One region of the Pseudomonas sp. SK3(2021) genome, then DNA from elsewhere that is predicted to be linked to it. Evidence: riboswitches for the same ligand, from Rfam matches in the RefSeq annotation. Region 1 holds a riboswitch; the other holds the start of a gene.

Region 1 (5,257 bases):
CCGGGCCAGATCGACCCAGCGCCGCGCCAGTTCGGCGACAAAATCCATGCGCTCGGGGGCCGAGCGGTAGCAGACCACGTCCGACTGGCTGCGCTCGCTGCGCCAGGCCAGGTCCTTGAAGCTGATGGGCCGGCTGATGATGCGCCCGTCCAGTTCCGGCAAGGCGATGTGCATCGCCAGGTCCCGCGGGCCCAGGCCCTGCTCGCTGGCGCGCCAGCCGGGTTCGTTGTCCTGGGCGCAGATGGCCTGGATCACCGGGATATTGCGGCGAAACGGCCGCAGGTGCGGCGCCTCCGGACTGGACTGGGCAAACCCGGTGGTGTTGAGGATCACTGCCGCCTGCACCTCATCCAGCAGCGCCTCGACCACCGTCAGGCAACCGGGCTCTTTCAGGCTGGCCAGGGCGATCGGCAGCGGGTTCAGGCCGGCCGCCTGCAAGCGCTGGCAGAACTCATCGATAAAGGCGGTGTTGGCCGCCTGCAAATGCGAACGGTAGAACAACAGCGCCGCCACCGGCTGGCCGGCCCGCCAGTCGGCTTGCCAATCGCTGAGGGCAGCGCTGCTTCTGTGCGGGTGGTAGATCGCCGTGCGCGGCAGGGTCTGCGGCTCGGACCAAGGGTAATCGCGCCCCAGCCAGCCACTGGCCAGGCAACGGTACAGGTTCAGCGCATTGCCCATGCCGCCCTGGCGCAGGAAGTGCCAGAGACGCTCGCGGTCGGCGGCGGGCACCGTGCTCAGGTCGCTCAGCTCCGGGTCCGGGCGATCGTCGCCTGGCACCAGGATCAGCTGCACGCCGCGTTGCGCCAGTTGCACCAGTTGCTCGATGCCATAGCGCCAATAGGCGATGCCACCGTGCAGGGAAATCAGGATCACTTTGGCGTGGCGCAGCACCTGGTCGACATACAGGTCGACCGAGGCGTGGTTCTGCACCTGCATCGGATTGGCCAGGCGCAAGCTCGGGTAGTCCTCGGGCAACTGCTGCGCCGCTTCGGCCAGCAGCGCCAGGCTGGAATCGCCGCTGCACAGGATCACCAGCTCGGCGGGGGTTTGTCCAAGGTCGGCAATGTTGTCGTCCGACACGAAACCGCCGGGCTGGGTCCTGAGCAGATGCATGGCTTACACGCTGAGCGCGGCGCGCAATTGCGCTTCGAGCAGGGCTGCGTCCAGCGCCTGGCCGATCAGCACCAGGCGCGTGGTGCGCGCTTCGTCGGCGCCCCACTGGCGGTCGAAGTGCTTGTCGAAGCGGGTGCCCACGCCCTGGATCAACAGGCGCATCGGCTTGTTGGGGATCGCCGCGAAACCCTTGACCCGCAGGATGCCGTGCTGCACCACCAACTGGGTCAGGGCATCCAGCAGCAGGCTTTCGTCGGCCTGTGGCAGCTCGATGGAGATGGAGTCGAAGGCGTCGTGATCGTGATCGTCATCGCCGTCATGGTGGTGATCGTGGTGGCTGTGGCGGCCGTCGATGTGCTCTTCCGAACCATTGCCCAGGCCCAGCAGCACGTCCAGCGGCAGGCGACCGCTGCTGGCTTCGATGACTTTCACCGCCGGCGGCAGTTCCTCGGCGACTTCCAGGCGTACCTTGGCCAGGTCTCCCGCGCCGATCAGGTCGGCCTTGTTGAGAATCACCAGGTCGGCGCTGGACAGCTGGTCGGCGAACAGCTCATGCAGGGGCGACTCATGGTCGAGGTTCGGGTCGAGCTTGCGCTGGGCGTCCACCTGGTCCGGGAAGGCGGCGAAGGTGCCGGCGGCCACGGCCGGGCTGTCGACCACCGTGATCACCGCGTCGACGGTGCAGGCACTGCGGATTTCCGGCCACTGGAAAGCCTGGACCAAGGGTTTGGGCAGGGCCAGGCCGGAAGTCTCGATGAGGATATGGTCGAGGTCGCCGCGACGGGCCACCAGTTCGCGCATCACCGGGAAGAATTCTTCCTGCACGGTGCAGCACAGGCAGCCGTTGGCCAGCTCGTAGACGCGGCCGCTGGCTTCTTCCTCGGTGCAACCGATGGCGCACTGCTTGAGGATCTCGCCGTCGATGCCCAGCTCGCCGAACTCGTTGACGATCACCGCGATGCGGCGGCCCTGGGCGTTGTCCAGCATATGCCGCAGCAAGGTGGTTTTGCCCGAGCCGAGGAAGCCGGTAACGATGGTGACGGGAAGTTTGGCCAGTGTTTTCATCGGATGCCCTTTGGCAAGGTGGCGGGCATACGGGACGAGAACCGCGCAGGCAGGTGCACGGAAGAGTTCGCCACCGGATCACCCCGCCCGGTTGTAGTGAGAATCGAGTCCGAGGCAGGTCTCCTGGCTGACGGCGCGCCGGTCGTTGGACTGGCGAACGATGCGCCTTCCCGCCGCCTGGCAGTGGCCTTGCATCGTTCATCACCGTTTACAGTTGCGGGGGCAGCCGCGGCTTGGACCGCGTTCCCTTCTTAGGTTCTGTACGACAAGTGGCTGCGCGCTGGGCGCCTTCGGCGCTACGCAGGCCATGCTGCGTTAAAAACAGACTCGGAATGCTCATGTAGGCCCCTAAAGTCGAACGCGACCCCGGCCGTTCCTCGCCTGTTTTTGCCTTGCCTGACCTTCGCTCGCCGACTTTTCGTACAGAACCTAGCTTCGGCAGCTGCCGAAGAACCTCGAAAGCGCAAGGCTACGCAGAGCGTGGGGGGCGGTCAATCTTCATGCGGCGCGAAGACCGGCCAATCGCGCTCGAAAAGGAGAACCCTTGCCAATTGACGCCCCTCCCTCGCCCATGCTCTCCTACACGCCTTGTTACGGGTGCCCTTCACAGGGTGAAACGGGAAACCGGTGCGTCACAGGCCAACAGCCTTGATCAGTCCGGTGCTGCCCCCGCAACGGTAAGCGAGCGAAGAGTCAGATCCACTGTGCCAGCAGTCCGGCATGGGAAGGCGATTCTTGCAGGCCAGGCGCAAGCCCCGCCCCTCGCGAGCCCGGAGACCGGCCCGCTACACAGTCATAACAAACCCGCGGTGGGCGGGCGCTGTTAATTCCCCGCGAGCCCGCCTCGCGAGGTCTTGCTGCGTTCGATCCAGCCGCTGACACACCAGAGGGAAGCGCCATGTCGAGCATCAGCAGCACCAGCCACTCCACCAGCAGCACCGCCACCCTGAGCCAACGCCTGGTCGCCGCCATCGGCGCCTCGATCCTCGGTGCGTGCCTTGTGTATTTCGCCGGTTTCTCCCATCTCGAAGCGGTGCACAACGCCGCCCACGATACCCGTCACAGCGCTGCCTTCCCTTGCCACTGAGACCTGCCGAGATGATCAAGCGTATCGCGCAAACCGCGGGTTTCACCGGGTTGCTGGCGGCCCTGTTGCTGACCCTGCTGCAAAGCTTCTGGGTCGCGCCGCTGATCCTCGAGGCGGAAACCTACGAGAAGGCCCCCGCCGCCTCCGAAGTTCATGAACACGCCGCCGACACCGCCGCCCATAGCCACGACGCCGAAGCCTGGGAACCGGAAGACGGCTGGCAGCGCGTGCTGTCCACCACCGGCGGCAACCTGGTGGTCGCCGTGGGGTTCGCCCTGATGCTCGCCGGCCTCTACACCCTGCGCGCGCCGAGCCGTACCTCCCAGGGCCTGCTCTGGGGCCTGGCCGGTTACGCGACCTTCTGCCTGGCGCCGACCCTCGGCCTGCCGCCCGAACTGCCGGGCACCGCCGCCGCGGACCTGGGGCAACGGCAGGTCTGGTGGGTCGGCACCGCCGCCTCCACCGCGGTCGGCATTGCCCTGATCGTCTTCGCTCGCCACTGGCTGCTGAAAGTGCTGGGCGTGGCCATCCTCGCCGTGCCGCACCTCATCGGCGCGCCGCAGCCGGAAGTGCATTCGATGCTCGCACCGGAAGAACTGGAAGCACAGTTCAAGATCGCTTCGCAGTTGACCAACGCCGCGTTCTGGCTGGCCCTGGGCCTGATCAGCGCCTGGCTGTTCCGCCGCAAGAGCGACGATCAGTACTCGGCATGACGGCTGCCAGCACAGCGCCGACCCTGGTGGTCGGCCTGGGCTGCCAGCGGGGCTGCCCGGTGGAGACCTTGCGCGCCCTGCTCGACCAGGCCCTGGCCGCCCACCGCATCGACCTCGGGCAGATCAAGGCCCTGGCCAGCATCGACCTGAAACGCGAGGAACCCGGGCTGCTGGCCCTGGCCGCGCAACTGGGCCTGCCCCTGACCTGTTTCAGCAGCCGCCAACTGACACCTTATGTGTTGCAACTCAGCCATCGTTCGCAGATCGCCTACGAGCGCACCGGCTGCTACGGGGTCGCCGAAAGCGCCGCCCTGGCCCTGGCCGAACACCTGGCCCGAGGCCCGGCAAAGCTGCTTATCCCACGGCAGAAATACGCCCAGGCGACCCTCGCCTTGGCCTGCTCCGGGTAAATCTTCGATAATCGCCGCCGCTGATCATGAGCAATCTTCATCTGTGAGGTTGCCTCGCCCCTTTTTTCACAGGAGAACGCCATGACCGTCTTTTTTATCGGCGCAGGTCCCGGCGACCCGGAACTGATCACCGTCAAGGGCCAGCGGCTGATCCACAGCTGCCCGGTCATTATCTATGCCGGCTCCCTGGTGCCCGAAGCCGTGCTCCAGGGCCATAGTGCCGGACAGGTGGTCAACAGCGCCGAACTGCATCTGGAACAGATCATCGAGCTGATCAAGGACGCCCACGCCAAAGGCCAGGACGTGGCCCGGGTACATTCCGGCGACCCGAGCCTGTACGGCGCCATCGGCGAACAGATTCGCTGCCTGCGCGCGCTGGGCATTCCCTTCGAGATCATCCCCGGCGTAACCGCCACCGCGGCCTGCGCCGCCTTGCTGGGGGCCGAACTGACCCTGCCGGACGTCGCCCAGAGCGTGATCCTGACCCGCTATGCCGACAAGACCTCGATGCCCGCCGGCGAGGCATTCGCCGGCCTGGCCGCCCACGGCACCACCATGGCGATTCACCTGGGGGTCAACCACCTGGAAAAGATAGTTGCCGAGCTGCTGCCCCACTACGGCGTCGACTGCCCGATTGCCGTGGTGCACCGGGCGACCTGGCCGGACCAGGACTGGGTGCTGGGCACGCTGGCGGACATTGCCGAAAAGGTCCAGGCCAAGGGGTTTCGGCGCACGGCGCTGATCCTGGTGGGCCGGGTGCTGGCCACCGACGCCTTCAGCGAGTCGTCGTTGTATCGCGCGGGGCATGCACATTTGTATCGGCCCTGAGGCCTTATCGCGAGCAAGCTCGCTCCTACAAAAGCATGCGC
Region 2 (5,257 bases), 790 kb from region 1:
GCGGCGCAAACGCGGAAGCAGCTGGATCGCCGCCTGGGAGCCAGGCACCGGCAACACATGGGCGGCGCCGTAGTAGTCGCGGGCGGCCTGCTCCAGGCCATCGTCGGTTTCCGGCAGGCGCGCCCAGGCCCGCATGCCGATCTCGGGAATCGGCCACGGCCAGGGCGCCAGGCCGCTGGACAGGTCCAGCCAGTCGGCCTCGGCGATGCCGTATTGCTCGGCCGCCTTGCGCAGGCGACCACCGTGCTCAAGCATAGAACTCAGCCCCCACGCAGAGAATCAGCAGCCATAACCAGACCCCGCGCTGTACCAGTTGCCAGCCGCGATCGATGGACGAAGCATCGGCCGCCACGCCCTCGCCCAACTGCGGCCGCTGGTGCAGTTCGCCGTGATAGATCGCCGCGCCGCCCAGCTCGACACCCAGGGCCCCGGCCCCGGCCGCCATCACCGGCCCGGCGTTCGGGCTGTCCCAGGTCGGCCCCTGGCGGCGCCAGCATTTCAGCGCCAGGCGGGTCTTGCCCAGCAGCGCGTAAGTCAGGGCCACCAGGCGGGCCGGAATATAGTTGAGCAGGTCGTCGATCTTCGCCGCCGCCCAGCCGAAACGCTCGAAACGCTCATTACGATAGCCCCACATCGCATCCAGGGTATTGCTCAGGCGATAGAGCACCACGCCCGGCGCGCCGGCCACGGCAAACCAGAACAGGGCGGCAAACACCGCGTCGCTGCCGTTCTCCAGCACCGACTCAGTGGCGGCGCGGGCAACTTCGGTGGCATCCAGTTCGCTGGTCTGGCGACTGACCAGATAACCGACCCGCTGCCGCGCCAGATCCAGGTCGTCGCCGCGCAAGGCCTGGGCCACCGGTTCGACATGCTCGCCAAGGCTACGCAGGCCGAGGGCGCAGTACAGCGCCAGGATCTCGAACAGCCAGCCGATATAGGGCAGCCAGGAAAACAGCGTTGCCAGCAGGGTCAACGGCAGCACCGCGATGACCCAGGCGGTGACCCCATGACTGCGCCAGCCGCGACCGCCGGAGTTGAAACGTTGCTCGATGCGGTCGGCAAAACGGCCGAACGCCACCAGCGGATGCCAGCGTTTGGGTTCGCCCAGCAACGCGTCCAGCGCCACCCCGGCGACACTCAGCAACGCCACACTCATTGACTCACTCCCCAGTAGTTTTCATACAGCAATTCATTCAGTGGGCGCTCTTGCGCCCAGCCTTCGAGCACCAGCATCGGGGCCGGGTAAAACTCGCCGACCGGGCCCAGGCACAACACCGCCAGCGGCTTGGCTCCGGCCGGCAGGCCCAGCAGCTCGGCCAGGGCAACAGGCTCGAACAGCGACACCCAGCCCATGCCCAGCCCTTCGGCCCGGGCCGCCAGCCACAGGTTCTGAATGGCGCAGGAGAGCGAGGCCAGGTCCATTTCCGGCAAGGTGCGCCGGCCAAAAATATGCCGCTCACGGTCGTCCATCAGCGCCGCCACCAGGACCTCGGCGCAGTCATTGATACCTTCGACCTTGAGCTTCATGAACTCATCGGAGCGTTCACCCAAGGCCTCGGCAGTGCGCACCCGCTCCTCTTCCACCAGTTGCTGGATCTGCCCGCGCAACGGCCGGTCGCTGATACGGATGAAACGCCAGGGCTGCATCAGGCCGACGCTGGGCGCCTGGTGCGCCGCCTCCAGCAGGCGACGCAGGACCTGCGGCTCGACCTTGCCGCCGACGAAGTGGCGCATGTCACGACGCTCGGCGATCGCGCGATAGACCGCGTCGCGCTCGGCCACGGAAAAGGCGTTGTCGGTCATGGGCACCGCGCGAGCACGCTCGCTCCTGCCGGCGCCAGCAGGGCCGCCACCGCTTCGGGGTTGGACGGAAAATAGAAATGCACATAAGAGGCGGTCATCCGCCCTTCGCGGTAAACCGCTTCCGCGCCGCGCCCACCATTCGGGCTCAGGCCGCGGGCGATCGGCGCAAGCTCGGTGCTGGTCAACGAATGATGGTAGGTATGGCCGCGCAACGAACCTTCCGGCAACTCCACCGCCTGCAAGGCCAGGGCCGCCAGGCGCTTTTGCATCACCGCATCGCCGGGCAACAGGCCCAGCAGTTCGGCGCGCTCGCCGTCGACGTCGGTCAGGGAGTCCAGCAGATACAACATGCCGCCGCACTCGGCGAGCAAGGGTTTGCCGGCAGCGTGATGCGCGCGGATCGCGCTGAGCATCGAGCCGTTCGCCGCCAGCGCCCGGTGATGCAACTCCGGGTAACCGCCCGGCAGGTACAGGCTGTCCGCCTTGGGCAGTACCGCGTCATGGATTGGCGAGAAAAAGTCCAGCTCGGCGCCCATGGCCCGCAGCAGATCCAGGCTCGCGCCATAGGTAAAGGCAAAGGCTTCGTCGCGGGCCACGGCAATACGCACGCCGGCCAACAGCGGCTCGACGGCAACCGCCTGGGGAGCGGCAAACGCCACGGCCGGTGGCAAGGCCACTTCGCAGCTGTCAGCCAGGGCTGCCGCGGCGGCGTCGAGACGCAGATCCAGATCGTTGAGTTCGCTGGCCTGCACCAGCCCCAGATGGCGGCTGGGCAGTTCGATGCCGGTTTCCCGGGATAGCGCGCCGTACCAGCGCAGGCCCTCGGTCAGGCTGCCTTCGAGCAACTGCGCATGACGCAGGGTGCCGACCCGGTTGGCCAGTACGCCGGCGAACGGCAGGTCCGGCTGATAACGCGCCAGCCCCAGCGCCAGGGCGCCGAAGGTCTGGGCCATGGCGGTGCCATCGATCACCGCGAGCACCGGAACCCCGAAATGCCGCGCCAGGTCGGCGCTGGACGGCGTGCCGTCGAACAGCCCCATCACGCCTTCGATCAGGATCAGGTCCGCCTCGCCGGCGGCCTCCCACAGCAGGCGCCGGCTTTCCTGCTCGCCGACCATCCACAGGTCCAGCTGATACACCGGCGCGCCACTGGCGCGTTCGAGGATCATCGGGTCGAGAAAATCCGGGCCGCACTTGAATACGCGCACCTTGCGTCCCTGATTGCGATGCAGGCGGGCGAGCGCGGCGGTCACGGTGGTCTTGCCCTGACCGGAAGCCGGCGCGGCAATCAATACCGCCGGGCAATGACGGGCATCACTCACAGTTCGACGCCTTTCTGCGCCTTGATCCCGGCCTGGAAGGCATGCTTGACCATGCCCATTTCGGTGACGGTGTCGGCCAGCTCGATCATCTCCGGCTTGGCGCCACGCCCGGTGACCACCACATGCTGCATCGGCGGTCGGGCCTGCAGGTCGCTGAGCACCTGGTCCAGGTCCAGATAGCCGTGCTTGAGGGCGATGTTCAATTCGTCGAGCACCACCAGGCCGATCTTCGGGTCGCTCAGCAGTTCGCGGGAAACCGCCCAGGCCGCTTCGGCGGCGGCGATGTCGCGCTGGCGGTCCTGGGTTTCCCAGGTGAAACCTTCGCCCATGACATGGAAACGCACCTGCTCCGGAAAGCGCCGGAAGAACAACTCCTCGCCGGTGCTGTTGCGGCCCTTGATGAACTGCACCACGCCGCACTGCATGCCGTGGCCCATGGCCCGCGCGAGCATGCCGAAGGCCGAGCTGCTTTTGCCTTTGCCATTGCCGGTCAGCACCAGCAGCAAGCCGCATTCGTTCGGCGAGTTGGCGATGCGTTCATCGATCACGGCTTTTTTGCGCAACATGCGCGCCAGATGGCGTTCGTCGCGATCAGGGGATTCAGTCATGGGGCAGCTCTCCGTTGGGGCTGGATAACGGGGGGCAGGAATAGGAATAGACGGCGCAAGCCTGGCATCGCCCACCGTGATGCCGTTGGATGGATCAGGCCGGTCTCCGGGCTTGTGAGTGGCTGGGATGCCCAACTGCGCGCCTTCCCATGTCGACAGTCGACACAGTGGCATCAGGCGCAGTCTTGACTCACTTACCGTTGCGGGGGCAGCGCCGGAATCGTCGTGCGTGCGCCTTCGGCACGCATACTCACCGGCTTCCCTGTTTCACTCTGTCGACCTGCGGCCACAGAGCACCTGAAACAAGTCGCGAAGGTTAGAGGGTTGGGGGTGGAGCGTCAATTAAAGCCGGGGCCCGGCAGATCGACGAATGGCTGCCATATCGGAAAAATGACGCCAATCTTGTGCCACACTCAACGCAGTGATATCAAATAGCCATAATCGCGTTAAAAAACTCCAACATCTCAACAATAATAGGAAAAGTCCGATGCAAGGCATGATCATCAGCAATCCGAAACTGGAATTCCTGCGCCCTGCCCTGGAACGCTGGTTCGATTGCATCGACCGCTACAACGCCGTGCGCGGCGATAACGAAAGCCCTTACTGGTTCGACGAAAAAGCCAACCTGGGATTGCTCTCGGCAGCGGCCTGGATGGCGGAGATGGTCACCCTGGAACACACACCGAGCAAAAAACAGGTGGAAGAAGGCGACCGCAGCGGCCGCACCGACCTGTACATCGCCACGCAGGAGGAACGTGTCTACATCCAGACCGCCCAGCGCTGGCCCCGGGTCAACAGCCTGCACCTGACCCAACCGTTGCTGGATGCCGCCAGCGACGCGAAAAAAGCCAGCTACCCCAGCGACCTGAAACTCGGCTGCCTGTTCGTCACGCCGCAGAAAACCCAGCACAGCGCCACCCCGGAAGAACTGCAGGACATGGTCGACGACCTGCAAAAGGAACACTGCTGCGCCGTGGCCTGGTACTTCCCCTACGCGTACCGCAAATTGCGCAACGAAGCCGGCAACTATCACCCCGGCGTTGCCGTGCTGTTCAAGGAAGCACGCTGAGCAGGTGGAACCATCGTCCATCTGTGCTTCTCTATGACTACACCGACTTCGTGCATTCATAGGGAAATCAGCATGCTCAAGCCTCGATACGCCATCCTTGTCGCCGTCGCCGCAGGCCTTGCCGCCTGTGGCGAAAGCTCCACCCTCCAGGTCTCCGAGGGCACCGGCCCCTCGCCGAAACTGCCCGAACCGAACAAGACCCTGTTCCCGACCGTGAACATCGCGCCCGCGATCGGCTGGCCGCAAGGCGCCAAACCGGTGGCCGCCGCCGGCACTCAGGTCGCCGCATTCGCCGAAGGCCTGGAACATCCGCGCTGGTTGTACGTACTGCCCAACGGCGACGTACTGGTGGCGGAGACCAACGCCCCACCCTCCCCCGATGACAGCAAAGGTATTCGTGGCTGGATAGCCAGCAAGATCATGAGCCGTGCCGGTGCCGGCGTGCCCAGCCCGAA

Evidence for each region. A riboswitch is a leader RNA that binds a small molecule or an ion and turns the genes downstream of it on or off. The one in region 1 is predicted to bind cobalamin.
Region 2: it holds a riboswitch for cobalamin, as region 1 does, so the genes downstream of both, cobO (cob(I)yrinic acid a,c-diamide adenosyltransferase) here and cobW (cobalamin biosynthesis protein CobW) in region 1, are expected to answer to the same signal.

The regions. Positions count from the first base shown of each region.
Region 1 covers NZ_CP061943.1:4,166,784-4,172,040, forward strand. The annotation lists gene cobN (cobaltochelatase subunit CobN) at 1-1,113, opposite strand, end outside; gene cobW (cobalamin biosynthesis protein CobW) at 1,117-2,178, opposite strand; cobalamin riboswitch at 2,275-2,485, opposite strand; cobalamin riboswitch at 2,757-2,978, shown strand; gene IF690_RS18220 (CbtB domain-containing protein) at 3,077-3,265, shown strand; gene IF690_RS18225 (CbtA family protein) at 3,277-3,978, shown strand; gene IF690_RS18230 (cobalamin biosynthesis protein) at 3,975-4,388, shown strand; gene cobM (precorrin-4 C(11)-methyltransferase) at 4,470-5,216, shown strand.
Region 2 covers NZ_CP061943.1:4,957,874-4,963,130, forward strand. The annotation lists gene cobD (threonine-phosphate decarboxylase CobD) at 1-255, opposite strand, end outside; gene cbiB (adenosylcobinamide-phosphate synthase CbiB) at 248-1,156, opposite strand; gene bluB (5,6-dimethylbenzimidazole synthase) at 1,153-1,803, opposite strand; gene IF690_RS21665 (cobyrinic acid a,c-diamide synthase CobB) at 1,800-3,125, opposite strand; gene cobO (cob(I)yrinic acid a,c-diamide adenosyltransferase) at 3,122-3,733, opposite strand; cobalamin riboswitch at 3,814-4,049, opposite strand; gene IF690_RS21675 (hypothetical protein) at 4,221-4,802, shown strand; gene IF690_RS21680 (PQQ-dependent sugar dehydrogenase) at 4,875-5,257, shown strand, end outside.